DNA from 3 places in the Streptomyces sp. NPDC054794 genome. Region 1 is predicted to be linked to each of the others. Evidence: riboswitches for the same ligand, from Rfam matches in the RefSeq annotation. Region 1 holds a riboswitch; each other region holds the start of a gene.
What was found. Region 1 has a riboswitch for cyclic di-AMP ahead of ACWGKT_RS39035 (M23 family metallopeptidase). Riboswitches for the same ligand answer to the same signal wherever they lie in the genome.

Region 2: another riboswitch for cyclic di-AMP. It lies ahead of ACWGKT_RS01945 (NlpC/P60 family protein); the one in region 1 lies ahead of ACWGKT_RS39035 (M23 family metallopeptidase).
Region 3: another riboswitch for cyclic di-AMP. It lies ahead of ACWGKT_RS23850 (transglycosylase SLT domain-containing protein); the one in region 1 lies ahead of ACWGKT_RS39035 (M23 family metallopeptidase).

What each region holds. Positions count from the first base shown of each region.
Region 1 covers NZ_JBSHAQ010000055.1:6,930-16,813, forward strand. Annotated here, with positions in the region: gene ACWGKT_RS39020 (bifunctional acetate--CoA ligase family protein/GNAT family N-acetyltransferase) at 1-863, opposite strand, end outside; gene ACWGKT_RS39025 (HPr family phosphocarrier protein) at 1,042-1,323, shown strand; gene ACWGKT_RS39030 (GntR family transcriptional regulator) at 1,556-2,251, opposite strand; gene ACWGKT_RS39035 (M23 family metallopeptidase) at 2,461-3,216, opposite strand; cyclic di-AMP (ydaO/yuaA leader) riboswitch at 3,229-3,391, opposite strand; gene ACWGKT_RS39040 (M16 family metallopeptidase) at 3,593-4,978, opposite strand; gene ACWGKT_RS39045 (M16 family metallopeptidase) at 4,975-6,378, opposite strand; gene ACWGKT_RS39050 (DNA gyrase/topoisomerase IV subunit A) at 6,711-9,170, shown strand; gene ACWGKT_RS39055 (CobW family GTP-binding protein) at 9,171-9,884, opposite strand, start outside.
Region 2 covers NZ_JBSHAQ010000001.1:443,891-453,774, reverse strand. Annotated here, with positions in the region: gene ACWGKT_RS01975 (Helicase associated domain protein) at 1-879, shown strand, start outside; gene ACWGKT_RS01970 (flavodoxin family protein) at 886-1,338, opposite strand; gene ACWGKT_RS01965 (lipoprotein) at 1,493-2,176, shown strand; gene ACWGKT_RS01960 (DUF1996 domain-containing protein) at 2,303-4,324, opposite strand; gene ACWGKT_RS01955 (hypothetical protein) at 4,571-5,647, opposite strand; gene ACWGKT_RS01950 (PP2C family protein-serine/threonine phosphatase) at 5,784-7,016, shown strand; cyclic di-AMP (ydaO/yuaA leader) riboswitch at 7,216-7,387, shown strand; gene ACWGKT_RS01945 (NlpC/P60 family protein) at 7,396-8,976, shown strand; gene ACWGKT_RS01940 (NAD-dependent epimerase/dehydratase family protein) at 9,008-9,884, opposite strand, start outside.
Region 3 covers NZ_JBSHAQ010000022.1:136,667-146,550, reverse strand. Annotated here, with positions in the region: gene ACWGKT_RS23860 (CHRD domain-containing protein) at 38-994, opposite strand; gene ACWGKT_RS23855 (polyprenyl synthetase family protein) at 1,185-2,195, opposite strand; cyclic di-AMP (ydaO/yuaA leader) riboswitch at 3,085-3,257, shown strand; gene ACWGKT_RS23850 (transglycosylase SLT domain-containing protein) at 3,261-3,746, shown strand; gene ACWGKT_RS23845 (HAD family hydrolase) at 3,770-4,576, opposite strand; gene ACWGKT_RS23840 (FAD-dependent oxidoreductase) at 4,750-5,952, opposite strand; gene ACWGKT_RS23835 (carboxylate--amine ligase) at 5,979-7,223, opposite strand; gene fahA (fumarylacetoacetase) at 7,458-8,675, shown strand; gene ACWGKT_RS23825 (hypothetical protein) at 8,806-9,627, shown strand; gene ACWGKT_RS23820 (GntR family transcriptional regulator) at 9,624-9,884, shown strand, end outside.

The DNA of each region.
Region 1 (9,884 bases):
TGCTCGGCCGGCACGGCGACCACCACGAGGTCCACGGGGCCGTCGATCTCGCGCACCGAGCGGTGCGCGGGCACCCCGTCGACCTCCTTCAGCTCCTCCGGAAAGGCCCGGTTCACCGCGTGCAGGCGGCCGGTGAACCCGGCCTCCCGGAGGTTGCCGAGGACGCTGCGGCCCACCCCGCCGGCGGCACGGCCGACGCCGACCACCGCGACGGAGCCGGGCGCGAGGAGGCGCCGCACCGACCTCCCCTCCGCGCGCTGCTCCCGCGCGCGCTGCACGGCGAGCGAGCGGTCGGTGGGTTCGAGGTCGAACTCCAGGCGTACGACACCGTCCTCGAAGCTGCGCTTCTGGGTGTACCCGGCGTCCGTGAACACCTTGATCATCTTGGTGTTGGCGGGCAGCACCTCGGCGGCGAAGCGGCGGATGCCCCGCTCGCGCGCGACGGCCGCGACATGTTCTAGGAGGGCGGAGGCGACCCCGCGCCCCTGATGCGCGTCCTGCACGAGGAAGGCGACCTCGGCCTCGTCGGCGGGGGCGGAGGCGGGCATTCCGTCGGTGCCGATGCGGTCGTACCGCACGGTGGCGATGAACTCGCCGCCGATCGTGGCGGCGAGGCCCACCCGGTCCACGAAGTCGTGGTGCGTGAAGCGGCGGACGTCCTTGGCGGACAGGCGGGGGTACGGCGCGAAGAAGCGGTAGTACTTCGACTCGTCCGAGACCTGCTCGTAGAAGCTGACCAGGCGGTCGGCGTCATCAACGGTGATGGGCCGGACGCGGGCGGTCCCCCCGTCGCGCAGCACTACGTCCGCTTCCCAGTGAGCGGGGTACTCGTGCCGGTCGTGCCGATCCGCCGAGGTCTGCATGGGCCCCAGAGTACGGCTCGCGTCCGACAACGGCGCGAGGCAGTCTGTGGAGGACGAACGTCGGATCGAGGCCGCGGTCCGGCGCCGGTCCGGAGGGTGGCCGAGGCCCCCTCCGAGCATGCTTCACGATGTGGGAAACTGGTCTAGACAACCCTGAGACAGTGAAGGGCAGCATCACATGGCTGAGCGCCGCGTCAACGTCGGCTGGGCCGAGGGTCTTCACGCCCGCCCCGCCTCCATCTTCGTCCGAGCCGCCACGGCCGCAGGCGTCCCGGTGACGATCTCCAAGGCCGGGGGCAACCCCGTCAACGCGGCCTCCATGCTGGCCGTCCTGGGTCTGGGCGCCCAGGGCGGCGAGGAGATCGTCCTCGCCTCCGAGGCCGAGGGCGCGGACGCGGCCCTGGACCGTCTCGCGAAGCTGGTCGCCGAGGGCCTGGAGGAGCTGCCCGAGACCGTCTGAGCCCCACCGCACAGCGCGCCGGAGCCGCGTCGGCCCTTTTCGGGCGGCGCGGCTTCGCCGTTTCCGCATAACGCCCGACGGGCTTCGCCGTTTTCACGGTACGGTCGGCTTTGGCGCGAAATCAATTTCGGGCACACGTGTGACGCGCCCGCCAAAATTCCGGACGCACGACCATCAGGGCAGCGGAAATACACCGCCGCCGAATAGCCCCTCTTTGTATACGGCGCCCGTGTTAATGCCGCAGACCCGACATGTTTACGGGATGTTGCGAAGTCCTCACGCGGTCCGGGCGATCGGCGCCGCCGGCAAAACGCAGCCGGTGCGCGGTCGTCACCCGCTCGGTGTGCAGCGCCGTGATCGCCCTCGCGCGCTCGCCATCGCCGCGCGCCACCGCGTCCACGATGGCGCCGTGCTCGGCCCAGGAGTCCACGGGGCTGGCGGGCGCCTCCACCGTGTACATCCAGGCGATCTTGTGCCGCAACTGGGTGAGCATGGAGACCAGTGCCTGGCTGCCGGACGCCTGCGCGAGCGTCTCGTGGAACCAGCCCCCCAGGGAGCGCAGGTCGTCGCTGTTGCCCCGCCGGGCCCGGTCCTGGCCCAGCCTGACCAGCCCGCGCAGCACCTTGAGGTGCGCCTCGGTGCGCCGCTGGGCGGCCCGGGAGGCGCCGAGCGGCTCCAGGAGCAGGCGCATCTCCAGCAGGTCGGCGGCCTCCTGCTCGGTCGGTTCGGCCACGCACGCGCCCGCGTGCCGCCGGGTCACCACGAAGCCCTCGGCCTCCAGGGTGCGCAGGGCCTCGCGGACGGGGACGCGGGAGACGCCGTAGCGGCGGGCGAGGACTTCCTCGGTCAGCCGGCCGCCGCGCTCGTAGACACCGGCCACGATGTCCTCCCGGATCGCCGTGCATACCGAGTGCGCCGGAATACGCATGACCGACCTCCGCCTTAATCCCCGTGAAACGTCTCCGATTGACGTGTGTTCGTGACTCTATTGCAATGGCCGGGAATTTCCGACGGCGGGCCGGAATCCATGGATATTTTTTGGACACGGGGGCGTCCGAAACGGCGAAAGCCCCGGCTCGTGAGCCGGGGCTTCGGGAAGCGCTGTGCCGCGCCGTCGGACGTACGCGCCGTCCTGTGTCAGACGTTCACGCCGTGGTTGCGGAGGTAGGCCACGGGGTCGATGTCGGAGCCGTACTCGGAGGTGGTCCGGGCCTCGAAGTGGAGGTGCGGCCCGGTGACGTTGCCGGTCGCCCCGGAGAGGCCGATCTGCTGGCCCGGGGTGACCTTCTGGCCCACCGACACTCCGATGGACGACAGGTGGCCGTACTGGGTGTACATGCCGTCGGCCATGCGGATCACGATCTGGTTGCCGTACGACCCGCCCCAGCCGGTCGAGACGACCGTGCCGGTGCCGACCGCGTGCACGACGGTGCCGCTGGCGGCGTGGAAGTCGATGCCCGTGTGAGAACCGGAGGACCACAGGGACCCGCCGGTCTTGTACCCGGTGGAGACGTACGAGTGGGCGATCGGCACCACGAAGGCGTTGAGCCGCTTGCGCTCGGCCTCGCGGGCGGCGCGCTCCTTGGCCTCGCGCTCCTTCTTGGCGAGCTCGGCGGCCTTCTTGCGCGCGGCCTGCTCGGCGGCCTTCTGCTCGGCGGCCTGCTCCTGGGCGGCGGCCTGGGCGTCGATCTGCTCGGCGACCGAGTCGCCCATGCTGACGACCGGGGTGAGGCCGGTGTCCTCCACGGAGGGCTCGGCGGCGAGGGCCGGAGTGGCCGCGATGGTCCCGATGACGCCGGTGGTGGCGAGGGCCGCGACGCCTGCGGCGCGGGCGGTGGTGCGGTGCATCCGGCTCGGGCGACGGTGCTTCCCGGTGGCGCGGGTGAACGCCATGAAGTGGTGGGTCCTTTCCTTCCCTCTCGCCTACCGGGTTAGCTGACGGGTTCGGAGCAGGAAGGTCTCCTACGGACCCCCTCGCGGCGCGCGGGCGTCCGATTCACCCCAGGGACTACGGTGGGTCCCCGGCTCCCCTGGCTCGCGCCGTACGGGGACTCGGCGATGGCTGCCCGGTGCCGCGGGTGCGGCGTACAGCTGAACGAACAGCCCGGTTGACGCTAAGGGCGCCCGCTTCCAATCCCCAAACGGATCCGGTTCTTTGTAGCGCATCCCACAGGGCAGACAGGCAACCTCCGTACCAATTCGGACATCTGAGGTGAACAGGAAAGGGCCCTGGCGACCCGTCGGTCACCAGGGCCCCACGTGCGCGTGCCTACTCGGCCGCAACGACGGTGACTTCGCCGATGCCGAGGGCCTCCACGGGCTCCTTGATCTGAGCCGCGTCACCGACGAGGACGGTGACCAGCCGGTCCACCGGGAACGCGTTCACGACCGCCGCGGTCGCCTCCACGGTGCCGGTGGCGGCGAGCCGCTGGTACATCGTCGCCTGGAAGTCGTCCGGCAGGTACTGCTCGACCTGGTCGGCCAGCGTGCTCGCGACGGCCGCCGCGGTCTCGTACTTCAGCGGCGCCACGCCGACGAGGTTCTGCACCGCGACGTCGCGCTCGGCGTCCGTCAGACCCTCCTCGGCGAGCGTACGCAGCACCGTCCACAGGTCCTGCAGCGCCGGACCGGTGTTCGGGGTGTCCACGGAGCCGCTGATGGCGAGCATGGAGATGCCGCTGTCAGGCGCGGACCTGAGGACCTGCCCGAAGGAGCGCACCCCGTAGGTGTAGCCCTTCTCCTCGCGCAGGACGCGGTCCAGGCGGGAGGTGAGGGTGCCGCCGAGGCAGTACGTGCCGAGCACCTGGGCCGGCCACACGCGGTCGTGTCGGTCGGCGCCGACGCGACCGATCAGCAGCTGCGTCTGGACGGCTCCGGGGCGGTCCACGATGACGACCCGGCCGGTGTCGTTCGCGGTCACCGACGGCACGGGCCGCGGCTGGGCCGAGGTACCGCTCCAGGCGCCCAGGGTCTCGCCGAGCAGCGCGTCCAGGTCGATGCCGGTGAGGTCGCCGACGACCACGGCGGTGGCCGTGGCGGGCCTCACGTGCCGCTCGTAGAAGCCGCGCACGGCCGCCGCGTCGATCTTCTCGACCGTCTCCTCGGTGCCCTGACGCGGGCGCGACATGCGCGAGGAGGCCGGGAACAGCTCCTTGGAGAGCTCCTTGGCGGCACGGCGGGACGGGTTCGCCAGCTCGTGCGGGATCTCGTCGAGGCGGTTGCGGACCAGCCGCTCGACCTCGCTGTCGGCGAACGCGGGCGCCCGCAGCGCGTCGGCGAGCAGGCCGAGCCCCTTGGCCAGGCGGGAGGCCGGGACTTCGAGGCTCAGGCGCACGCCCGGGTGGTCCGCGTGCGCGTCGAGCGTGGCTCCGCAGCGCTCCAACTCGGCGGCGTACTCCTCGGCGGAGTGCTTGTCGGTGCCCTCGGAGAAGGCCCGCGCCATGATCGTGGCGACGCCGTCGAAGCCGGTCGGCTCGGCGTCCAGCGGGGCGTCGAGGAGGACCTCGACGGCGACGACCTGCTGGCCGGGGCGGTGGCAGCGCAGGACGGTCAGGCCGTTGTCCAGCGTGCCGCGCTCGGGCGCCGGGAAGGCCCACGGCCTGGCCTCGCCCGCCTGGGGCTGCGGGTGGAACTCCATCGCGGCGAGCTCGCTCACTTGGCCGTCTCCTCGTTGTCGTCGCCGGCTTCTACGGTGGCCTCGGACTCCGGGTCCTCCGGGAAGTCCTCGTCCTGGGTGTGCTCCGCGGACTCGGCGGAGAGCGGCTCGTAGACCAGCACGGCGCGGTTGTCCGGGCGCAGCCGGGCCTGGGCGACCTCCTGGACCTCCTGCGGGGTCACCGCGAGGACGCGCTGAACGGCCGTCAGGGCGAGCTGCGGGTCGCCGAACAGGACGGCGTAGCGGCACAGTTCGTCGGCGCGGCCCGCGACCGTGCCGAGCCGGTCCAGCCACTCGCGCTCCAACTGGGCCTGGGCGCGCTCCATCTCCTCGGGCGTGGGGCCCTCCTCGGCGAAGCGGGCGAGCTCCTCGTCGATGGCGGTCTCGATGACCGGCACCTCGACGTCGCCGGAGGTCTTCACGTCCAGCCAGCCGAGGGACGGCGCCCCGGCCAGCCGCAGCATGCCGAAGCCGGCCGCCACGGCCGTACGGTCGCGCCGTACCAGCCGGTTGTAGAGGCGCGAGGACTCGCCGCCGCCGAAGATGGTGAGCGCCACGTCGGCGGCGTCGGCCTCGCGCGTGCCGTCCTGCGGGAGCCGGTAGGCGGCCATCAGCGCGCGGGCCGGGACCTCCTCCACGACGACCTCGCGCAGCTGCTCGCCGATGACCTGCGGCAGCGAGCCGTCGCGGGGCGTCGGCTTGCCGTCGTGGGAGGGGATCGAGCCGAAGTACTTCTCGATCCAGGCGAGGGTCTGCTGGGGGTCGATGTCGCCGACCACGGACAGCACCGCGTTGTTCGGCGCGTAGTACGTGCGGAAGAACTGGCGCGCGTCCTCGAGGGTGGCCGCGTCCAGGTCCGCCATCGAGCCGATCGGCGTGTGGTGGTACGGGTGGCCCTCCGGGTAGACGAGGGCGGTCAGCTTCTCGAACGCGGTGCCGTAGGGCACGTTGTCGTAGCGCTGGCGGCGCTCGTTCTTGACGACGTCCCGCTGGTTCTCCATGGACTCGTCGTCCAGGGCGGTGAGCAGGGAGCCCATGCGGTCGGCCTCCAGCCAGAGAGCGAGCTCCAGCTGGTGGGTGGGCATGGTCTCGAAGTAGTTGGTCCGTTCGAAGCTGGTGGTGCCGTTGAGGGAGCCGCCGGCGCCCTGGACCAGCTCGAAGTGGCCGTTGCCGCTCACCTGCGCGGAGCCCTGGAACATCAAGTGCTCGAAAAGGTGAGCCAGGCCGGTACGGCCCTTGACTTCGTGGCGGGAGCCGACGTCGTACCAGAGGCAGACCGCCGCCACCGGGGTCAGGTGGTCCTCGGAGAGCACCACGCGCAGACCGTTGGCCAGGCGATGCTCGGTCGCTGTCAGGCCCCCGGAGCCTGCCTCGGCTTTGGTCGTGTGACCCATGGGCATGTACGTCCCTTCGCTCGCGGAGGCGGTCGTGAAACCGCGGTCTTCCTGCCGGTCCTGCCACTGTATGCAAGCGGCCGGAGGCTCGGTGAAGTTCCCGCAGGACGTACGCCCACAGCGGATCGCGTAGCCTGCGGGATGTCCCGCCGCGGGGCGGCCCCACGGGCCGGCCGCGGTGCCGGGGCGGACCGCGGGCACCGGGTCCTGGCCCGGGTTGTCAGTGCCGCGGTCCACAATGGTCCGCGTCAGATCCCGCTTCACGCTTCAGCAAGAATGCGCCGAAGGCGACGTGAGCGCCCCGAAGGCGAGCGACCAGAAAAGAGGAGCCGGCAGCGATGGCCCGCCGCAGCACGAAGACCCCGCCGCCCGACGACTCGTACGAGGAGAAGATCCTCGACATCGACGTCGTCGACGAGATGCAGGGCTCCTACCTTGAGTACGCGTATTCGGTGATCTACTCCCGTGCTCTGCCGGACGCCCGCGACGGCCTCAAGCCGGTACACCGCCGCATCGTCTACCAGATGAACGAGATGGGCCTGCGCCCCGACCGCGGCTACGTGAAGTGCGCGCGTGTCGTCGGCGACGTGATGGGCAAGCTGCACCCGCACGGCGACGCGTCGATCTACGACGCGCTGGTGCGCATGGCCCAGCCGTTCTCGATGCGCGTCCCGCTGGTCGACGGCCACGGAAACTTCGGCTCGCTGGGCAACGACGACCCGCCGGCCGCCATGCGGTACACCGAGTGCCGGATGGCCGAGGCCACGAGCCTGATGACCGAGTCCATCGACGAGGACACGGTCGACTTCGCGCCCAACTACGACGGCCAGGAGCGGGAGCCGGTCGCCCTGCCCGCCGCCTTCCCGAACCTGCTGGTGAACGGCACCTCGGGCATCGCCGTCGGCATGGCCACGAACATGCCGCCGCACAACCTCGCCGAGGTCGTCGCCGCCGCCCGGCACCTGATCCGCCACCCGAACGCGGATCTGGACACCCTGATGAAGTTCGTCCCGGGCCCCGACCTGCCCACCGGCGGCCGGATCGTCGGCCTGTCCGGGATCCGCGACGCCTACGAGACCGGCCGCGGCACGTTCAGGATCCGCGCCACGGTCTCGGTGGAGGACGTGACCGCGCGCCGCAAGGGCCTCGTCGTCACCGAGCTGCCCTTCGCGGTCGGGCCGGAGAAGGTCATCTCCAAGATCAAGGACCTGGTCAACGCCAAGAAGCTCCAGGGCATCACCGACGTCAAGGACCTCACCGACCGTGCGCACGGCCTGCGCCTGGTCATCGAGATCAAGAACGGCTTCGTGCCGGAGGCGGTCCTGGAGCAGCTCTACAAGCTGACCCCGATGGAGGAGTCCTTCGGCATCAACAACGTGGCCCTGGTCGACGGCCAGCCGCTCACGCTGGGCCTCAAGGAGCTCCTGGAGGTCTACCTCGACCACCGCTTCGACGTCGTCCGGCGCCGTTCGGAGTTCCGCCGCAGCAAGCGGCGCGACCGGCTGCACCTGGTGGAGGGCCTGCTCACCGCCCTCGTCGACATCGACGAGGTGATCCAGCTGATCCGCTCCAGCGATAACTCCGCGCAGGCGAAGCAGCGCCTGATGGAGCGCTTCTCGCTGTCGGACGTGCAGACGCAGTACATCCTCGACACGCCGCTGCGCCGCCTCACCCGCTTCGACCGGATCGAGCTGGAGGCGGAGCAGGAGCGGCTCACCAACGAGATCGCCGAGCTGACCCGGATCCTGGAGTCGGACGCCGAGCTGCGCAAGCTGGTCTCCGCCGAACTGGCCCAGGTCTCCAAGAAGTTCGGCACCGAGCGGCGCACGGTCCTGCTGGAGGCGGGTGCCTCCCCGGTGGCCGCCGTCCCGCTGCAGGTCGCGGACGACCCGTGCCGGGTGCTCCTGTCCTCGACCGGTCTGCTGGCCCGTACGACGAACGGCGAGCCGTTCCCGCAGGACACCGACGGCCGGCGCGCCAAGCACGACGTGATCGTCTCGGCCGTGCCGGCGACCGCGCGCGGTGAGGTGGGCGCGGTGACCTCGACGGGCCGCCTGCTGCGGGTGAACGTGGTCGACCTCCCGCAGCTGCCGGAGACGGCGTCGGCGCCGAACCTGGCGGGCGGGGCGCCCCTCACGGAGTTCGTCTCCCTGGAGGACGACGAGACGCTGGTCTGCCTGACCACGCTCGACGAGTCCTCCCCCGGCCTGGCGATCGGCACGGAGCAGGGTGTGGTCAAGCGCGTGGTTCCCGACTACCCGTCCAACAAGGACGAGCTGGAGGTCATCACGCTCAAGGAGGGCGACCGGATCGTCGGCGCGATGGAGCTGCGCACCGGCGAGGAGGACCTGGTGTTCATCACGGACGACGCGCAGCTGCTGCGCTACCAGGCGTCCCAGGTCCGCCCGCAGGGCCGCCCGGCCGGCGGTATGGCGGGCATCAAGCTCACCGAGGGCGCGAAGGTGATCTCCTTCACCGCGGTCGACCCGGCGGTGGACGCGGTGGTCTTCACGGTCGCGGGCTCGCGCGGCACGCTGGACGACTCGGTCCAGACGACCGCCAAGCTGACCCCGTTCGACCAGTACCCGCGCAAGGGCCGCGCCACCGGCGGTGTGCGCTGCCAGCGGTTCCTGAAGGGCGAGGACTGCCTGGCCCTGGCCTGGGCGGGCCCGATCCCGGCACGGGCGGCGCAGAAGAACGGCACCCCGGTCGACCTGCCGGAACTCGACCCGCGCCGCGACGGCTCGGGCACGTCCTTGCCGAAGACGGTGTCGGTGGTGGCGGGACCGGTCTTCTAGCTAGACCGGCGGGGCCTCGTCCGCTTCGGGGTCCTGTACGTAGCGCAGGACGCCCCACATGCCGTGCTCGTCGGCGTATGGGGCGTCGTCGCGACACCCCTCCAGTTCCTTGGCGAGGGTGGCGGTGTCGATGCCGGAGCCGATCAGGACGAGCTGCGTGAGCCGGGCGTCGGCGGACCCCCAGGGCTCCGGGTAGAAGCGCAGGAAGCGGCCGACGGCGTGGACGGCGTACCGGTTGCGGATGTCGTTCGGGCCGAAGTCGACGTACCCCTTGATCCGGTAGAGCCCCTCGGGCCGGCTGTCGAGGAACGTCATCAGCCGGCGCGGGTCGAGGGGGACCTCGGAGACGAAGGACAGGCTGTCGTAGGCCGTGTGCAGATGGCCGGCGTGCTCGTCACCGCCGTCACCGCCGTCGCCGGTGCCGTCGCTGTCGTCGCCGCCGTCCCTGTCGTCCCTGCCGTCCTGGTCGTGCAGGTCGTCGAAGGACAGCTGCCCGATGCGCTCCTCGCTCGGCCGGCAGTCGAAGAGGAACTCGGGGTCGATGCGGCCGTAGGTGGCGGGGACGACGGCGGCGCGGTCGGTGAGCGAGCCGACGAGACCGAGGACGCGCTCGGCGTCCGCCGCCCGGTCGAGCTTGTTGACCACGACGAGGTCGGCGAGGGCGAGGTGACGGTCGAGCTCGGGGTGCCGCGCCCGGGTCGCGTCGAACTCGGC
Region 2 (9,884 bases), on a different contig from region 1:
GTGCCGGGCGGCGAGGAGGCGGAGGGCGAGGGGTGGCCGGGCGCGCTCGCCGGGTTCCCGCTCGGGCAGTGGATCGCCGACGCCCGCCGCTTGCGCACGCGCGGCTCCCTCGACGACGACCGCGCCCGCCAGTTGGACGAACTCGGCATGGTCTGGTCCCACTTCGACCTCTCCTGGGAGGAGGGGCTCGCCGCCGCCCGCGCGTGGGCGGCCGAACACGGGCACCTGCTGGCCCCGCACGACGCCACCCACCAGGGCTTCCGGCTCGGCATCTGGCTGAAGAACCAGCGCGCCGCCGCCCGTCGGGCCGCCGGGAGCGCCGATGACGCCATGGCGGAGGAAGCGGCGGGCGCGCTGTCCGAGGAGCGCCGCGAGTTGCTGGACGAGATCGACCCCGCCTGGTGTCCGGCCTGGCCGGTGGAGTGGCAGCGCCGGTTCCACCTCACCCGGCTCCATCTGGAGGACGGCGGAGCCCTGCCCACCGAGCCGGGCGACACCGTGAGGCAAGGGGAGGATCTCGGGCGGTGGGTCCGCGCGCAGCGCCTCGGCTGGGACGGGCTGGCCGTCGGCCAGCAGTGGCTGTGCGAGCACGTCCTGGGGATCGAGCCCGCCGCCGAGGCCGAGCTCCCCCGGCCGCGCGTGTCGCATGCCGACAAGTGGGCGGTCGCTCTCGCCGCCGCCGCGCAGTTCTACGAGCGTGAGGGCCACCTGAGCGTGCCGCGCAAGCATGTGGAGAGCGTCGTCGTCGGCGCGGGCGCGGACCGGGAGCGGCGGCAGATCAAGCTGGGCGCCTGGATCAGCAACCAGCGGGTGCGCGCCTCCTCGCTCACCTCCGAGCGGAAACGGCAGTTGTCCGACCTCGGCATGCGGTGGGCGTAGGCCTGCTCAGGCCATCAGCCCGGCGGCGACCGTGGCGCCCAGTTCCCAGCAGGCCTGGATGTCGGCCTTGCCGGGCTCGCCGGTCACGGTCACCGCGTCGGTGGTGCGGCGCCAGCCGAGGCCCGTGGTGATGGACTCGATCCCCCGCACCGCGCCCGTGACGTCGTTGCCGCCGTGCACGTAGTAGCCGAACGGCCGGCCCCCGGTCTCGTCCAGGCAGGGGTAGTAGACCTGGTCGAAGAAGTGCTTGAGGGCACCGGACATGTAGCCGAGGTTGGCCGGGGTGCCCAGCAGGTAGCCGTCGGCGCCGAGCACGTCGGAGGCGGTCGCGGCGAGGGCCGCGCGCCGTACGACCTTGACGCCCTCGATCTCCGGTGTCGTCGCGCCCGACACCACGGCCTCCAGCATCGCCTGGCAGTTGGGGGAGGGCGTGTGATGAACGATCAGCAAGGTAGCCACACCCGCACCCTGCCGTGGCGCCGCGTCCCGCCGCAAACGGCGGCCGTGCCCGGGGCGCGGGACGGCCTCCGGCTTCGGCCGCCCGGAAACTCGAACGGCGGTGTCGCAGGCCTCGGATACAGTGTCCCACCTGGACCGATGGGGGGAGATCGCAATGGTGTTCGGGCTGCGGACCGTGCGGGGCGCACTGGCTCCCGTGCTGGTGCTGGCCGGGGTGCTGGCCGGATGCACGGCGGCGCCGGACGGGGACGCGAAGGCCTCGCGGACGGCGGACGCCTCCGGGAAGGCGCGTGCGGCCACCGCCCCGAGCGGCGGCGCGATCGGTGCCGCCGGTTCGGCCTGCGAGCTTCCGGTCACCTTCGACGTGGCCAAGGGCTGGAAGCCCAAGGCGGTCGACAGCACGCCGGCCTCGAAGGGCGCGAGCGGGTCCGACGACGACCTGGCCTCCGACATCGCCGACGCCATCCTCCACCAGGGCCCGGTCACCGCGGCCTGCGAGATCGACGCCAAGCCGGCCGGGAACATCGGCTTCCTGCGGGTGTGGACCGGGTCCCCGGGCAACGCCGACGCGCGTTCCGTGCTGCGGGCGTTCGTGGCGGCCGAGGACAACACGAGCGACGAGCACTACCGCACGGTCAAGGCGGGCGGCCTCGTTGGCGTCGAGGTGGAGTACGTCTACACGAGCAAGCTCCTGGACGAGAAGAAGAAGGAGCGCGCCCTCGCCGTCTCCACCCCGGACGGCCCGGTCGTCCTGCACCTCGGCGGGATGGACACGGCGGAGCACGAGGCGATGCTCCCCGCGTACGAACTCGCCAAGCGCACCTTGCGCATGGCGTGAGCCCCGGCTCGTCACATCGGTGGACGGTCGTCGTCCGTATCAGCGGTGAGGCCGCGGTCATGAAGGGCGACGGCTGGTCGCCGCCCTCCTGACCGCGGCCTCAAGGCTTGCGCGGGCCCGCGTCCGTCACACGGAGCGGCGTCCCATGCGGCGGAGCAGTACGAAGCCCGCTGTCACCAGCACTGCCCCGATCGCGGCGGGCCACAGGTGTGCCCCGGTCTCCGCGAGTCCGCCCTGGACCGCCTGCGGTTCGGTCTCCGCGGCGGCGGAGGGGGCGTTCGCGCCGGCCTGGTCGGCCGGCGGCACGCTGCCCGCGCCGTCCTGGCCGGACCCGGCCGACTGGTTGCCGTCGCCCTTGTCCTCCTTGGTCCCCTTGCCCGAACCGCCCTTCGTCCCGGCGGCCGAGGTCGACGCGTAGACCCGCGGGGCTTCCGAGGTGGCGGGGGCGAGGGTGGGGGCGGGGTTCTCCGGCTCCGTGGCCGGGGTGTCGGCCGGGGGCTCGGTGGGCTGCTCGGTCGCGTTGTCGCCCGGAGCGGACCCGTCGTCGCCGGTGGGCGAGGTCTCCGGGGCCGACGCGGGCGGGTCACTCGGCTCCTGGCTGGGCTCCTCGCCGGGCTTGCTCGGCTCCTGACTCGGCTCCTCGCTGGGGTCCGGTGCGGCGCCGGAGCCGCAGGTGCGGCCGGAGTTGATGCAGTCGACCATCTTGTTCATGAGGTCTTCGTCGAAGACGTTGATGAAGTCGCCGTGGTCGGTGACCGGCTTGTGCAGCTGCTCGGGGAAGGAGTCCACGGCGAACAGCGCAGACGTCCGGCCGCCGTCCTGGAGGCTCGGCGCGTCGACGTCGTAGACGATGCGCTGCACCAGCTGCGGGATGGCCTCGAAGCCGTTCGGGCAGTTGCCGTTGCCGTCGGCGAACGCCACATGGGTGCGGTGGTTGGCGCTGTCGATGTTCCGGCCGTCCCAGCAGCTCTGGAACCGGAAGGTGCGCACGACGTCACTGCCGGACGGGCACAGCGGGTACTTGTCCTTCAGCTGCCGGTCCTCGAAACCGGTGCAGCTCCACGACGCGTTGGCGTTGCCGGGACCGTTGACGAACGCCTTGGCGTCGCCGGTGATGATGCGCAGCAGCCGCGGCATGGCCGTGACCTTGCCGCGCGGGCTGCCCTGGAAGGTCAGCGTGACCTGCTTGGGCGTGACGATCTGACCGGCGTTGCCCTCGGTGCCGCCGCCCGGGGCGTCGGCGTCCCGCTCGCGGGTGCCGTTCTGCAGCCGCAGTACGGGCCAGTAGTACGAGGACTTGTCCCCCTGGTCCGCGCAGCTGGTGTCACCGTTCGCCAGGTCGTCGTCGCTGGCGAAGGCGTTGTTGGCCTGGTTGCCGACGTAGTCGTGGAAGTGGTGGGCACCGTTGGTGACGCCGGGGGCGACGATCACGTTGTCCGAGTTGAACAGGCCGCCCTTGTTGACGCCGCAGGAGGAGCTGAAGGTGCCGCGGGAGGCGTCCTGCTGCTGCGGCGGGTTCTGCACGTTCGGCTGGACGCTGGTGATGTCCGCGTAGTCCGCGGCCACGGGGCCGTTGCCGGACTGGCCGCCGTTGCCCTGGCCGCCGCCACCGGACTGACCGTTGTCGGTGGGCTGTCCGTTGCCGGTGGGCTGTCCGTCACCTGTCGGCTGTGCGGTGGCGGCGCCCGACTGGCCGTCGCCCTGGGGCTGGCCGGCGTCGCCCTGGCTCTGGTTGCCCGAGGGCCGCAACGTACAGTCCGCGAGGGCCTCCAGCCCGTCCGGGCGGTCCCCCACCCGGTCGATGGCGACCCCGATGCGCTCGATCGTCGCGGCGCGCTTCTCCTTCAGCGGGTTCATGATCGAGCCGTCGGCGAAGCCCGGGTCCTGCTGCTGGGACTGTGCCGCCTGCTGCAGTTGCTGGTAGGCGGCCGCGATCTGCTGGTCGAGGAGGGCGAGTTCGCGGTCGACCTCCTCCCTCGCATCGTCCGGCACCGTCGTCAACTGGCTGCCGACGTCCGGGCAGTAGATCGTGGCGGCTCCGGCGGCCAGGACCCGGTCGTTCCCGTTCGGAGCGGACTGCTGGTCCCAGCCGCCCTCGGTGGCGGAGGCATAGACGTTCGCCGCGATCAGCCCCCCTCCGCCCAGCATCAGTGCGACCGCTGCGAAGGTCACTCGTCGTGCGCCCGTCGGGCGTCTGCGGCTGTTGCGTCCCACGGAAGTACCCCTGGTCTCGTGGCCGGCTCGGCATGGAAATCCCCCGTCTCTTACGGAGCCGGACACGGGAGTGTTCAAGCGCCTCGCGGATTCATGCCAACCTCACAGGAAACGGAGGCACCACACCGGTTCTCCGTGTGCCGCCGCGGCTCACCCCGAGGGGTCGCCCCGGGCGGGTGCTCACCCCGCCGGGGGCGCCTCGGGCGGGTCCGGGCCCGTCGGCCGGCTGCCCGGTCCCTTGATGTTGTCCAGCAGGGACCGCCCCTGCCGGTCGACGGCACGGGTGACGGATTCCTGCAGGATGCCGAAGGCGAACCCCCAGGCGACGATCTGCGTGGACGTGTCCAGACTGCTCAGGCCGGGGAAGAACGCACCGCTCATGAGCAGGATGCCGACCGCCGCGGCCACGGCGCCGACCGGGAGCCGGAGGATCATCTGCCCGGTCGCGACGTGGTAGGGCCCCGCGGTCCCCCGCACGTCCCGCAGCGAGACGGCGCCCGCGACGGCCGCCCCGCACATTCCGATGAATTCGAGAAAGAAACCATTCCCCCATTTATTCGGACTCCCGAGCGGGCAGATCAGGGCGGAATTCGGGGATTTCTCGTCCGGCGCCAAACAGAATCGTTGAGAAACCTCCGGATCGAAACCCGCCCACACTCCGAGACCGACCGCAATCACCGCGAGAGCTCCGGCGGCCACGACCACGATCTGGGTGAAACTGCGCAGCCTCGCCCGCTCCGCCTCTTCCGCCTGATAAGCGGCGTGCAGGGTGAGGGCGGCCAATTCCCGGAGACCCGCGTCGGCCTCGGTGGATTTCGTGTGGGTCAGGGCGTCTTTCAAGCGCCTGGTGCAGGCGTCGTCCCTCGGCAGGTGAATCCTGGCCTGCGACAGCGCGTACAGCCCCTTGGTGTAGATTTCCGCGTCCGGGGCTATGCGCAGGAGAGCGACCTCGGCCTCGTGCACATTGGCCAGGGCGCGGTCGGCGGACGCGCCCCGCATCCTGCTGCACCAGCCCCGCCATCCGGGGGTCTTGAGAGCATCCCGGGCCGCCTTGAGATGGAGGTGTATTTTGTGCGCGACCTCGACATCCCAGGAATTCATTCCGCCCGGGTCCGCCCGACGGATTTTCACGAATTTGTTCAGCTGACCCTGCAGGTGGGCCACCTGGGCATTGAGGCGCTGATACCAGGAGGACCCGGCCCTGCCGACGTCGCCGTTGTCGGGGACGCGGAGAGGACCGCTGTCCGTGCCCACCATGAGTCGGCCTCCTTGGTAGTCCTCCTTTCCAGTTGACGCCTCCCGAACTGGGCGGGCAACCGGTGCACACTCCCCCGCCGCGCACCCCATCTCGTGGGAAACTGTGCGGGTACCGGTGCTCGTGAGGCGGCAGGTCATGGCGGATGACGCGGAGATCGACTATGGGGCGGTGTTCCAGGCCCTGCCCGGAATGGTGGCGCTGCTGACGCCCGACCTGGTGTACGCGGACGTCAACGAGGAGTTCCTGCGCGTGTCCGGGCGCAAGCGCGAGGACATGCTGGGCCGGCATCTGTTCGAGGTCTTCCCCGACAATCCGAACGACGGCGGCGCGAGCGGTATGCGCACTCTGAAGGCCTCGCTGCTGCGCGTGCTGACCACCGGGGAGCGGGACACCATGGCCCTGCAGCGGTACGACGTCGAGTTGCCGGACCGTCCCGGACACTGGGAGGAGCGCTACTGGAGCCCGGTCAACGAGCCGGTGCTCGGCCCGGACGGGAAGGTCGTCCTCCTGGTGCACCGGGTGGAGGAGGTCACCGAACTGATCCGAGCGCGCGGCGGCACCGACAGCGACCGGGCCCGGGTCCTGGAGGCGGAGCTGTACCGGCGTGCGCGGGAACTGCAGGAGCTCAACGACCGGCTGCGCAAGGCCCATGCCCGCGAGCGGGAGGTGGCGTTCGCCCTCCAGGAGGCGATGCTGCCGGCGCGCCCGCAGGTGGCGGACCATCGGGCCGCGGTGCGGTATCGGCCGGCGGTGGGCGCGCTGAACGTCTGCGGGGACTGGTACGACCTGGTCGACCTCGTCGGCGGCAACCGTGTCGGGGTGTCGGTCGGCGACGTGGTCGGGCACGGGCTCGAAGCGGCGTGCGTCATGGGGCAGTTGCGCAGCGCGCTCACCGCCGCCTCCCGGGTGGCCGCCGGCCCCGCCGAGGCCCTGGACGTGCTGGGCCGCTACGCCCATGTGGTCGACGGCGCCGAATCGGCCACGGCGGTCACGACGTTCATCGACTTCGACGCCCGCACCGTCCGGTACAGCAGCGCCGGCCACCCGCCGCCCGTCCTGGTGCACGCGAGTGGCCGGGTGGAGTTCCTCGACCGGGCGACCGATCCGCCGCTCGACGCCCACCCCGATCCCCGGCCGCGGTCCGAGGCGCGGATCGAGTTCGACGACGGCGCCACCCTCGCCCTGTACACGGACGGCCTGATCGAGCGGCGCCGGGAGGACATCGACGTGGGGCTGGCCCGACTCGCCGACTCCCTCGGCCACCACCGGAAGTCCGACCCGGAGATCCTCGCCGACAGCGTCCTGCGCGATCTGCTGTCCCCGGAGGGCGCGCGGGACGACGCCGCGCTCGTCGTCGTACGACTCTGAACCACACGGCCCCGCCGGCCGGAGCCCCTCTGCCCAACAGGGGGAATTGTCCCGGTGAGTGACGCTCGGGCACCGAACCTCCGAGCGAACATCACAATTACGTATCGGACATTCCGCACTTCAACCTTCACACGAGGGACACAAGTTGGTTAGGTTGACGCCAGGCCGCACGGCTTCTCCCGGCGAACCACGCCGGGCCGCGTGGCCTCCGCCGAGTCCGGTGTCCCGTGGGACGACCGGAGCCGGGGACCCAACCGACATTGGGGTGAATCGGCCCAACGCCCCACAGGGCCTGGGCCGTAGGGCACGCCTTCCGGAATCGACCGCCCGAACCCGACAGCTAACTCGGTAGGCGGAGTACGGAAGGAGTACGTCTCCCATGGCGCCGGAGAGCCGCGACGAGGTTCGACAGCGGATCAACACCCTCTACGACCAGGCCGAGAACGCCACGGGGAACTACAACGCCACCCGTGCCATGTCGGGGGGATCACGCGGCCGCGGCGTGCCGCTGCGCAAGCGGTCGGGCGGGGGTTCGGAGCCTGCGCTCGAAGCGATCTCCCGACAGTGGTTCGACGGGGTCCGCGCCAAGCTGGGTCCGACCGTTCCCGCCGTCCTGCCGACCGACCGGATGCCGCAGCGTCCGGCCGAGCGCCGCCCCGCCGCACCGCTGGGCGACGGGCTGCCCGGCACCGAGCTCGCGCTGCCGGAGCTGACCGCCTCAGGCGGCGGCCGTCAACTGCCCGAGCTGACCGGCGGCCCCGTCGCCGAACTGACCGGCCGCCCGCGCGCCGAGCTGACCGCCCGGCCCGTCGCCGCGCTGCCCGCCGTGCCCGAGCCGCGGCGGGAGCTGGAGCCGGCCGCCGGAGATTCACGGTCCGCGCCCGCCGCCGAGTCGCGTCGGCCCTCGCCGGCCACTTCCAAGGAGCGGAACCAGCGCAAGCTCGCCGCGGCCCGTGACCTCCTCGGCCGGGCCGCCGTACAGCGCAGTGCACCGGTCGCGGCGATCGAGGCGCCGCCCGCCCAGGACACGTGGACGGCGCGGGACGCCCTCACCATGACGGGGACGTTCGACACCGGTTCCCTGCCGACGCAGCCGAGCTTCCCGCCCGCCACCGCGGACGCCTCTTTCGGTACCGGTTCGGTCCTGGACGCCGGCTCCTACGCGACCGGCGGCGCGCTCACCGACACGGGGGCGTGGACGGGCATGACGACAGGCATGAACCCGCTCACCGACACGGGGGCCTTCCCGGCGGCCAACCCCCTCACCGATATGGGCTCCTTCACCGCAGGTGGCGCCCTGACCGACACGGGGGCGTACGCGGCGCCCGCGTACCTGACCGATGCCGGGGCGTTCACGGCCCCCGCCCCGCTGACGGACACCGGCTCCTACACGGCAGTCGCCCCCATGACCGACACCGGGACGTTCACGGCCCCCGTCCTGCCGATCGACTCCGGGGCATTCGCGACCCCCGCCCCGCCGACCGACACCGGGATGTTCGCGACCCCCGCCCCGCCGACCGACACCGGCTCCTACGCGGCAGCCGCTCCCCTGACCGACACCGGCGGCTTCGCCGCGGTCTCCCCCGTCCCGTCGGCGTACGCGGGGAAGGCCATGAAGGCGCTCGTCTTCGCCCGGGCGCAGATCGGCAAGCCCTGTGTCTGGGGCGCGACCGGGCCGGACTCCTACGACTGCTCCAGCCTCACCCAGGGCGCCTGGAGGGCCGCCGGTGTCGTGCTGCCGCGCGGCGCCGCCGAGCAGGCGAGTGCGGGGACCCCGGTCACGCTCGCCACCATCGAGGTCGGTGACCTCGTCTTCTTCTTCGACACCCACAACCACGTCGGCCTGTACACCGGCAACGGCATGATGATCCACGCGCCGGGCCCCGGATCGTCCATCAGCGAGGAGTCGATCTACGGCGCCGGGGAGTCGGCGATCCAGCGAGTGATCCGCCCCGCCTGAGGCGGGCCACGGCCGGAACCCCTCCCGGGCCTCACCTCCGCCGGGTGCGCCGGCTCTCGTAGTGGTCCAGGAGGGTCTCCTCGATCGGCCGGTAGGTGAGGCCCAGTTCGCGCACGCCGCGGCTGTTGTCTACCCGGAAGCGGATACCGAGGTGCCCCCGGATGTAGTCCTGGGTCAGCCCGAACGCGGGGCCCAGGATCCGTACCGGCCAGTGCGGCAGCGCGGTGCGCGGGAGGCGGAGGTCGCGCGGGTGGCGGGTGTGGATGATGCTGGACATCTCGTGGAAGGACGTCATGGTCTCGGCTGCGACGATGTAACGGCCCTTCGCCGCGGGGTTCTCCGCCGCGGCGATGTGCGCGTCGGCCACGTCCCGTACGTCCGCGGTCGTGAAGCTGAAGTCCGGGGCGCCGTAGCAGAAGTAGCCCTTGAACAGCTCGTCGAGCAGGAAGAGGCTGCCGGACTCCGACGCCGGGGTGAGTGAAGGGCCCAGGACCAGGCCGGGGTTGACGCAGACCAACCGCCAGCGGTCCTGGGCGGCCTCGGCCTCCCACGCGGCACGCTCGGCGACGGTCTTGGCGTAGTGGTAGGGGTTGTTCTCCACCGTGCTGGTGGTGTTGAAGTACCGCTCGGAGAGCACCTGGTCGTCCATGGCGAGGACATCCGCGTAGTCGCCGAAGACGGCGCCCACGGTGGAGGTGAGGACCACGGTCGTGACGGTCGGCGTCCGCTCCACGCCCGCCAGTACGTTGCGGGTGCCGAGCAGGGCCGGGTCGACCATGTCCCGTCTGCCGTCGACGATCTTCTCCGGCATGAAGAAGGGCGACGCCACGTGGAAGACGACCGAGCACCCGCGCAGCGCGTCGTCGAAGGAACCCTCGGCCAGCAGGTCCGCCTCGAAGAGGGTGAGT
Region 3 (9,884 bases), on a different contig from region 1:
GGAGGCGCCGCCGGGTGCCGGAGACCGGCGTGCGGGCTCAGTGCTGCACGAAGACGTAGTCCGCCTGGTAGGGCACGGCGGCGATGGTGCCCGGCGCGCAGGAGCCGGTCGGGGCGACTCCGCCGACCGTGTTCAGCCGGAGGATCTCGGTGGTGCCGGCGAGCAGCCCGTGGTGCTTTCCGGACCGGGTGGCCTTGAGGTCCAGCTCGGGGATGTTGCCGGCCCCGTTGGGCGTCTTGGTGATCACGGCGCCGGTGACGGCGCTCCCGTCCGGCGCGACCCACTGCGGGGTACCGGAGTTGGGCTTCACGAAGGAGTGCCGGATGTGGCCGCCGAGCAGGGCGCTGACGTCGCGCTGCCCGAAGGCGTAGCCGCCGCCCTCGGCGGGCTTGCACTCGTAGATCTGCTTGCCCTTGACCACGGAGGCCTGGAAGCCGCCGAGCGTGTGCCGGAAGTCCATGGCGGTGGTGACCTTGTGGAGCTGTCCGCGGACGGCTCCGCCCGGGAATTCGGCGGTGTGCAGGTTGGCGTAAAACGCGCCGGGGTCGTTCGTGAGCTGCTTGAGCAGGGCGGCGTCGGTCACCCGGACGCTCCCGGACACGGAGTACCGGCCCTTGTGCCCCTCTTTCAGCACCTTGCCGAAGTCGATCTTGACGCCGCCGTTGGTGCCCTTGGCGCCCTGGTGGATGTGCAGGTCGGTCGGCCTGCCGGTGCCGCGCCAGGCCACGGCGACGGACACCTTGTCCCCCTTGACCTTGATGAACTCCAGCGCCGCGCCGTCCCTGTCCCCCACGGCGGGGCCGCCCTTGACCGGGACCTCGTTGGCGCCGCGGAGGCTCGCGACGAGGACGGTCGCTTCCTTGCCGGTACTGCCGGTGTTCTCGGTGGCGGAGGCCGGCGCCACCGCGCCGGCGACACCGGCGCACGCGGCGATCGTGACGGCGGTGGCGACGAGACCCTTGCGGCGCGCGAAGAAGGATCGGTTCATACCCATGATTCGGTTTTCTCCCCGTATGCGACTGACGCCCCCTGCGTCAGCTTCTGGGCATGAGCACGAAGGGATCCTAGATTAGACTCAGTCCATGAATGTGACCTGGGTCACAAAAGAGAGAAAGGCTGGTCAAGCGGCCACGGCGACGAGATATGGGCCGAGCGACACTCACCCGGCCCCGTGGCGAGCGGCCTCACGCGGCCCGGTGCACCACCGCGTCGCAGAGTTCCATCAGCGCGGCCTTCGCGTCGCACTCCGGCAGCGGCGCCAGCGCCGCCCGCGCGTCCTCCGCGTACCGCACCGTGTCCCGCCGGGCCTGCTCCAGCGCGGGGTGGACGCGGAGCGCGGCCAGCGCCTCCGCGTGCCGCGCGTCGTCGGTGAGGTCGGAGGCGAGAAGCTCGCACAGCGCGAGGTCCTCGGCCAGCCCCAGCCGCGCGGCCCGCTCCCGCAGCCGCAGCACGGGCAGGGTCGCGACACCCTCGCGCAGGTCCGTCCCCGGCGTCTTCCCGGACTCGTGCGAGTCGCTGGCGATGTCGAGCACGTCGTCCGCCAGCTGGAAGGCCACACCGAGCCGTTCGCCGTACTGGGTGAGGACGTCGACCACCGTCTCGTCGGCCCCGGACATCATGGCGCCGAACCGGCACGACACGGCCACCAGGGAGCCCGTCTTGCCGCCCAGCACGTCCAGGTAGTGCTCGACCGGATCCCGACCGTCCGTCGGTCCCGCGGTCTCCAGGATCTGCCCGGTGACGAGCCGCTCGAACGCGAGGGCCTGGACCCGGACCGCCTCGGGGCCGAGGTCGGCGAGGATCTGGGAGGCGCGGGCGAAGAGGAAGTCACCCGTGAGGACGGCGACCGAGTTGCCCCAGCGGGTGTTCGCGCTGTCCACGCCGCGGCGCACCAGCGCCTCGTCCATCACGTCGTCGTGGTACAGCGTCGCGAGGTGGGTCAGCTCGACGACGACGGCCGAGGGCACGATGCCCGGCGCGTACGGGTCACCGAACTGGGCCGCGAGCATCACGAGCAGCGGCCGGAACCGCTTCCCGCCGGCCCGCACCAGGTGCTGCGCGGCCTCCGTGATGAACGGGACCTCACTCTTGGTGGCTTCGAGCAAACCCTCCTCGACAGCCGCCAATCCGGCCTGGACATCGGCTTCCAGAGCCTGGTCCCGCACGCTCAGCCCGAACGGCCCGACGACGGTCACGAGGGGTCTCCTGTCTGCTGGTGTCTGCTGGCGGTTACGCGGTTTGTCGATAGGTCGCTGCCATCACTCAAGTCAGCGTATCCGGTCAGGTTTCGATCACCGATAGCGCCCACCCGTCCAGCCCGGGCGCTATCGGAGCACGACCGGTATGTTTTCGATCAGTCGATATGACCAAATATTTATCGACTCCAGAGGATGCAGCACTCTTTGTCCGTCTGCTTACCCATTCGTCCGAATGGCGGCCCTCGCGCCCGAGCCGCTCACGGCGGCCGCCGGGGCCCGCTCCGGCGGCGACCATCAGGACAACGACGGGCCCCGCCCGGCGGGTTCCACCATCCGGAGCGCCTCACCCCCTTCACGCCCCCGCCCACCCTCCGCTCCGCCCGTCGGCCCGTCCGCCGGCCCACCCCACCCACCGGCTCACCCACCGGAGCAAACGGCGACACCGTCCGCCGTCCGGCCCAACCCGAGTGACCGCAGGTGCGGCGCGCCTGTGATACGAGCCACTTCCGGTATCGGACAAAACGACCTACAAGGGGTGGTGGGCCCATTCCGCCGAACGCGGGAAAAGGACTCTTTCGTCGCCCTCGCGAAACCCCCTTCCGACCCGCATGTCCGCTTTGCCGTGAATATTATTCCAGCCTTATTCCGTGAATTGGGTCACTCCACCCCATCGGACCACCAGAGCCCCCTTTGACCCATTTCGCCTTGCCGCGTCGGCCAGTTGAGGCTTGGCAACCGCAAAGGATCAAGCACCCCATACGCCTCAGACCAAGGTCAATCGGTGCGTTATGTGATTCCGAGTCTTGTTCCCGACATGTGCTCTCGCATAGCTTCCGGGCTGTCGGGCGGAACGCCGAATCCTGCCGCCGCCCTACGCACCCATCGACGAACTCATTCGCCGTAGGCAGGAGCGGGGGAACCCAGGTAAGTCGCCGGACCGGTCGGCACATGTCGCACCGGAACGGCGGGGTGAAGTCAGTGCCACCTCACGGTGGTACGGCCGGGCACCTCCCCGCCCGAACCCGACAGCTCACCTCGTAGGCGACGGAGAGGAACTTCGCCATGTCTGCTGCCGCTCAGCACACCAGCACCCGCTCGTCCCGCCTCGTCCGCAAGCTCGCCCTCGTCGGCACCGGTGTCACGGTGCTCGCCGTCCCGCTCGTCGGCGCGACCGCCGCCTCGGCCGCCCCGACGGCCACCACCCCCTCCACCACACTCGCCGGGTACCCGAACAACCTCGACGGCTGGATCCGCGAGTCCCTCGCGATCATGGCGGAGAAGCACATTCCGGGCTCGTACAACGGGATCCACCGCAACATCATGCGCGAGTCGTCCGGCAACCCGCGGGCCATCAACCTGTGGGACTCCAACGCGGCCAAGGGCATCCCGTCCAAGGGCCTGCTGCAGGTCATCGACCCGACGTTCAACACGTACCACGTGGCCGGCACGTCGTTCGACATCTACGACCCGATCGCGAACATCACCGCCGCCTGCAACTACGCGGCCGCGCGGTACGGCTCGATGGACAACGTCAACAGCGCGTACTGACGCGTCCACCCGAAGCGGTAGAGCTAAGCGAAGAGTCTTTCGAGGACGACGGCGATGCCGTCGTCCTCGTTCGACTTCGTGATCTCGTCGGCCACCGCCTTGAGTTCGGGATGGGCGTTGGCCATCGCCACGCCGTGAGCCGCCCAGCGGAACATGGGGATGTCATTGGGCATGTCCCCGAAGGCGATGGCCCGTTCGGCGCTCAGGTCGAGGTGTTCGGCGGCCAGCGCCAGGCCGGTCGCCTTGGTGATGCCGCAGGGCTGGAGCTCCACGGTCCCGGGCCCCGACATGGTGACCGTGGCCAGCGAGCCCACCACCGCGCGCGCCGTCCGCGCCAACTCGTCGTCGGACAGGGTGTGATGGCGCAGCAGGACCTTGCTGATCGGCGCGCACCACAGGTCGTCGCGCCGCCCGACCCGCACGGCCGGCAGGGTCGGGTGGGGCATCAGATACCCGGGCTCGATGAGCGTGAGCCCGTCCACCCCGTCCTGGTCGACGGCCGCGTACACCTGGCCCACCTCGGCCTCGATCTTGCCGAGCGCGGTCTCCGCAAGCTCCCGGTCCAGGGTGACCGACCACAGCAGCCGGCCCGCGCCGGCGTCGTACAACTGCGCGCCCTGTCCGCACACCGCGAGCCCCGTGCTGCCGAGGTCGTCGAGCAGTGGCCGTACGCGCGGCGCCGGGCGCCCCGTCACGACGAGGTGCCGCGCGCCGGCCTCCGTCGCCCGCGCGAGCGCGGCACGGGACCGGTCGGAGAGGGTGTCGTCGCCGCGGAGCAGCGTCCCGTCCAGGTCGGTGGCGATGAGTGCATAAGCAGGGGGTACGGCCATGATCAGAGAATACGGACACCACGCCCCTGAGACTCACGGTGTGTTTCGGCCCCAAGTGAGGCCCGGTGACTCCGAGATGGCGGTGTGCGAGGGGCCCGGACTGTGGTTCGAGGGCGCCGGTCGCGAGAACGCCCTGGACGACGAGACCGCGGCCCCGCCCGCACCGCCTGCGCTCAGCCGTGCGCCGCGGCCAGGTGTTTCGCCAGCCGGCCGGAGGCGAACTCCGTGCCGCAGACGAAGCGCATCACCGGGCCGTAGGACGCGGCGGCCGGAAGACCGGTGAAGTAGAGGCCGGGGACCGAGGAGACATGGCCGGCGCCGAGTTTCGGGGCACCGCGGCTGACGGCGAGCCGGGTGCGCAGTTCGTGGCCGAGGAAGTCCATCGCCGCGATGTCGACGCGGTAGCCGGTGGCCGCGATGACGTGGTCGGCGGCCAGCTGGCTGGTGGCGCCGGCGTGGGTGCGGACCGTGAGGACCGGGGCGCCGTCGGGGGCGTCCACGCCGAGCACGCTCTCGACCTCCTCGACCCGCACCTTGTCCTGGAAGCGGTCGCGCAGCCACCAGGCGCCGAGCGGGCCGAGGACGCGGCGGACCAGGTAGTGGCGGACCTGGGCCGGGAAATAGCGGTAGGGGTGGGGGTAGTAGCTGAGCGCCCACAGGGACCAGGCGCGGCCGAAGGGGGACTCGGGGCGCAGCCTCGGCTGGTTCCACGGCGGGGCGCCGAAGGCCACCCTGCCCCGGCCGCGCGAGACCACCTGGACCTGCGCGCCCGCCTCCGCGGCCAGCGCCGCCGTCTCCAGCGCGGACTGTCCGGCGCCGACGACGATCAGCTCCTTGCCGGAGAACCGGGTGAGGTCGTGGTGCTGGGAGCTGTGGGACACCGGGCCCGTGGCCGAGGGTCCGTCCGCCGCGGCGCCGGCCAGTTCCACCGGGAGGTGGGCCAGGCCGGACAGGCCCGTCGCGACGACGACCGCGCGGGCGGCGAACAACTCGCCGGAGTCCAGCTTGAGTTCGAATCCGCCGCCGGTGCGGCGGTCCACCGAGACGACCCGCACCCGTTCCAGGTCGGGCAGCAGCTTCTGCTGGAACCACTCGCCGTAGGCGATGAAGGTCTCCACGGAGATCAGGTCCTCGTCCGTCACCAGGCGGCGGACGCCGGCCGCGTCGCAGTAGTCGGCGAGGGTGTGCCCGGGCTGCGGTGCGTCGATGGTGGAGGCCGCCGGGGTCGACTTCAGGATCATGCCCGCGGGCATGTGGTCGCGCCAGCTCACCATGGGATCGCCGAAGACACGTACCGGAATGCCGCGCCCTCGCAGGTGCGCGGCGGTGGACAGGCCGAAGGGTCCGGCGCCGATGACTGCTACCGGTTCGATCACGAAGTCCCTCCCCAGGACGGATGTGCCTACTTCGTGGAGGTACTGCTGCCGCGGCGGTTGGTGCGCCACAGCTGATACAGATGCTTCGCGCCCGGTCGCACGAAGCGCGCCAGCATCGTGAGGAACGGCAGCGGGTCGTCACCCGCCAGCCAGGCCAGCTCCGTCCCGCTCGCCCGGGCCGGCGCGTGCGGCGTCGTATAGCCGCTGCGGCGGTAGGCGAGGAGGGCGGGGAGGTCGATGTTCTCCACGACGTACCGGTGGCCGGCCCGCTGTTCCCCCTCCGGAACGGTCCGTCCGGTCAGATCCAGATGCATGGCGCGTACGACGTCCACCGCCGACTCGTTCTCGAAGAGCCGGAACTGGGCGCCCACGCGCGGGTTGAAGTCGAGGAGTTTGTACCGGCCGTCGCGGCGGTCGAAGCGCAGGTCGAGGTCGACGATGCCGCTGAAGCCGATCTGTTTGACGAAACGCGCGGCGAGGTCCGCGAGTTCCGGGTTGTCGACGACGTACGCGTTCGCCGTCATCCCCGCGTGCGGCGGCCACGAGCGCACCTTGACGCCCGTGAACATGGCGAGCGGGGTGGAGTCCGCGCCGAAGTAGGCGTGGACGATCCAGTCCTCGGCCTGCTCCCTCGGCAGGTACTCCTGCAGGATGACGCCGGGCTGCTCGCCCCAGTCGCGGGCGAGGGTGAGCAGTCCCTCGCGGGTGGCGATCCTCGTGGTCCCGTTGACGGCGGGCTGTTTCCGCCGCACGAACGCCTCCCGGTTCTTGGCCACGACCGGGAAGCAGGCCTTCTCGGCGAAGGCGGCGATGTCGTCGTACGACTGCGGGAAGGCCGAGGTCGGACTCGGGATGCCGTGTTCCACGCAGAGCTCGTGCAGCCCCTGCTTGCTGGCCAGACGGCGCGGCAGGCCCGGCTCCAATCGCGGGAAGAGGAACCGGGTCCCCAGCGCGTCCTGGTGCTCGGCGATCAGGACGGCGGCCTCTTCATCGGTAGGGACGAGGACGGTGGGGCGGCCGATGCGGCGGCCGATCCGGAGCAGCCCCTCGACGAGGTACTCCGGCTCCTCGGCCCCGCTCGTCGGCCACACGAACGCGCGTTTGAGATAGCGGGAGGAGGCCGCGGGTGTGTAGCGGTCCTCCGTGATCGCGCACATGGGGACGCCCAGACGGCCCAGGCTGCGGATCGCTCCGACGCCACCGTGGTGCAGCGGGTAGTCGCCGAACTTCACGATCAGGCCCGGCACATCACGGTCGGCCGCGAAAGGCACACTGACGGCATTTCCGGCCACGGGTCCCCCCACGTGTCCCCCCACGGACCGGACTCACCCCGGCCGTGTCCCCCAAAGGACGCTAAGCCGGAATTAGACCCTCCGACAAGGCCTATTCGGACATTGCGAACTCTTTAGACACTGCCCAAGACACGCAACTCGGCCGTAACGTGTGGCGCGACCACATGGAATGTTGGGCCGTGCACGGCTCGGATGAGAGTGAGGCAGTACCCCATGCCCCCCTTCGATGTTCCCGAGGGCGACCCCTTCGGGCCGCACAACCTTCCCTATGGCGTGTTCTCGCTCCCCGGCTCACCGGAGCGGAGGGTCGGCGTCCGGCTCGGCGACCACGTGCTCGACGCGGGCGCCGCGGCCGCCGCGCTCGGCTCGCCGTACGCCTCCCTGCTCGCCCGCCCCACCCTCAACCCGCTGTTGGCGGCGGGCCGCACGGCCTGGTCGGACGTGCGGCGGGCGCTGACCGCGTGGGTCACGGTGCCCTCGCACCGCGAGACGATCGAGCCGTTGTTCCACCCCCTGGCCTCAGTGACCCTGCACCTGCCGTTCGAGGTCGCCGACTACGTCGACTTCTACGCCTCCGAGAACCACGCCCGGAACGTGGGCCAGATCTTCCGCCCGGACGCCGAGGACTCGCTGACCCCCAACTGGAAGCACCTGCCGATCGGTTACCACGGCCGCTCGGGCACGATCGTGGTCTCGGACACGGAGGTCGTACGGCCGTCCGGGCAGCGCAAGGGCCCCGGCGACCCGGCACCCGTGTTCGGCCCGTCCGTCCGGCTGGACATCGAGGCCGAGGTCGGCTTCGTGGTCGGCGTGCCGTCCGAGATGGGCACGCCGGTGGCGCTGGGCGACTTCCGGGAGCACGTGTTCGGGCTGTGCCTGCTGAACGACTGGTCGGCGCGGGACGTCCAGGCCTGGGAGTACGTCCCCCTCGGCCCGTTCCTCGGCAAGTCCTTCGCCACGTCCGTGTCGGCGTGGATCACCCCGCTGGAGGCACTGGAGGAGGCGCGGGTGACACCGCCGGAGCGGACCCACGCGCTGCTGCCGTACCTGGACGACACCGGCTCCGGCGTCGAGCCCGGCGGGTACGACCTGCGGATCTCCGTCGCGATCAACGGTCACGTCGTGTCCGAGCCGCCGTTCTCCACCATGTACTGGACCGCCGCGCAGCAGCTCGCGCACATGACCGTGAACGGGGCCTCGCTGCGCACCGGGGACCTGTACGGGTCGGGGACCGTGAGCGGGCCGACCGAGCGCGAGCGCGGTTCGCTGCTGGAGCTGACCTGGAACGGGCGGGACCCCCTCGAACTGCCGGACGGGAAGCGGGCGTTCCTGGAGGACGGCGACGTGGTGACGCTGTCCGCGTGGGCGCCGGGGCCGGACGGGGCCCGGGTCGGACTGGGCGAGGTGACCGGGCGGATCGTGGCCGGCTGACCCGGCGCTCGTGACAAGCACCGGCCACTTGTAGCAAGCAGTTGACACAAGTCCGCCGGGGACCGCATCTTGTACTCACTGCTTGATACAAGCGGTGAGTACAAGATGCTTCTTTGTCCGGGGGTTTGTCATGGATGCGCACGATTCACCTTCACTTCTGCCTTCGACGGCGTCCCGCGCGCCCCTCGACCGGTACGCCCGCTGGGGCGGCCTGCTGGTCGGGGCACTCGCGGCGCGCGTGCTGTCCCCGCTCGACGACGGGGACGGGATCCTGTACGCCATTCCGGCGTTCGGGCTGTGCGCGGTGGCCGGAGTGCTGGTCGGGGACGCGCTGACCGCCCCGGCCCGGGGCGCCGTCCGCACGGCCGGCCTCACACCGCGCCGGGTCCGTGACTACGTACCGCCCCGGATGACCTGGCTGTTGATCGCGCTCGCGGGTGCGCTGGTGGTGCTGCTGGGCGTGGCCGCCGCGGTGGCCTCGCCGGACGACCTCGGACGGGCGGGCCGCTCCCTCACCCTGACCTGCCGAGGCGTGACCCAGTCGTACGGCCCCTGGCCCGGGCTGCACTACGGCCTGCCGATGCTCGCCTCCCTCGCCGTCGCCACCGGCGCCTGCGGCTTGTCCCTGCGGCGGATCGCCACCCGGCCCGGCGACGACGCGTCCCGCCGCGACCGCGCCCTCGCGATCGTCGCGGCCTGGGGGCTCGTGGTCTCGTCCTCCCTGCTGGGGGCGGCCTCGACGGCGTCCGGCGCACTGCTGAACATGACCTGCGACGGGACGGTGGGGACCGTGGCCAACGCGGTGCTGTGGCCGCTGGCCCTGGTCGCGCTGGTCACCGTGCCGTGGACGCTCTTCACCGTGTGCTCGCCCCGGGCCACCTGGTGGCAGCGCGCGGTCCGCCGTTCCGAGCGGCGCGCCCCCCAGGGAGACCGCCAGGGAGCCCGCCGGTGAGCGGCCCTGCCGTGCGGGTCGACACGGACAGCCCCGTCCCGCCGTACGAGCAGATCCGCGCCCAGCTCGCGGCACTGATCACCACCGGGCGCCTGCCGGAGGGCGAGCGTCTGCCGACGGTACGGCAGCTGGCGTCGGACCTGGGCCTGGCCGCGGGCACGGTCGCCCGGGCCTACCGCGAGCTGGAATCGGCCTCCCTGATCCGCACCCGGCGCGGCGCGGGCACGCGGGTGGCTCCCCTGCCGACTCCGGTACGG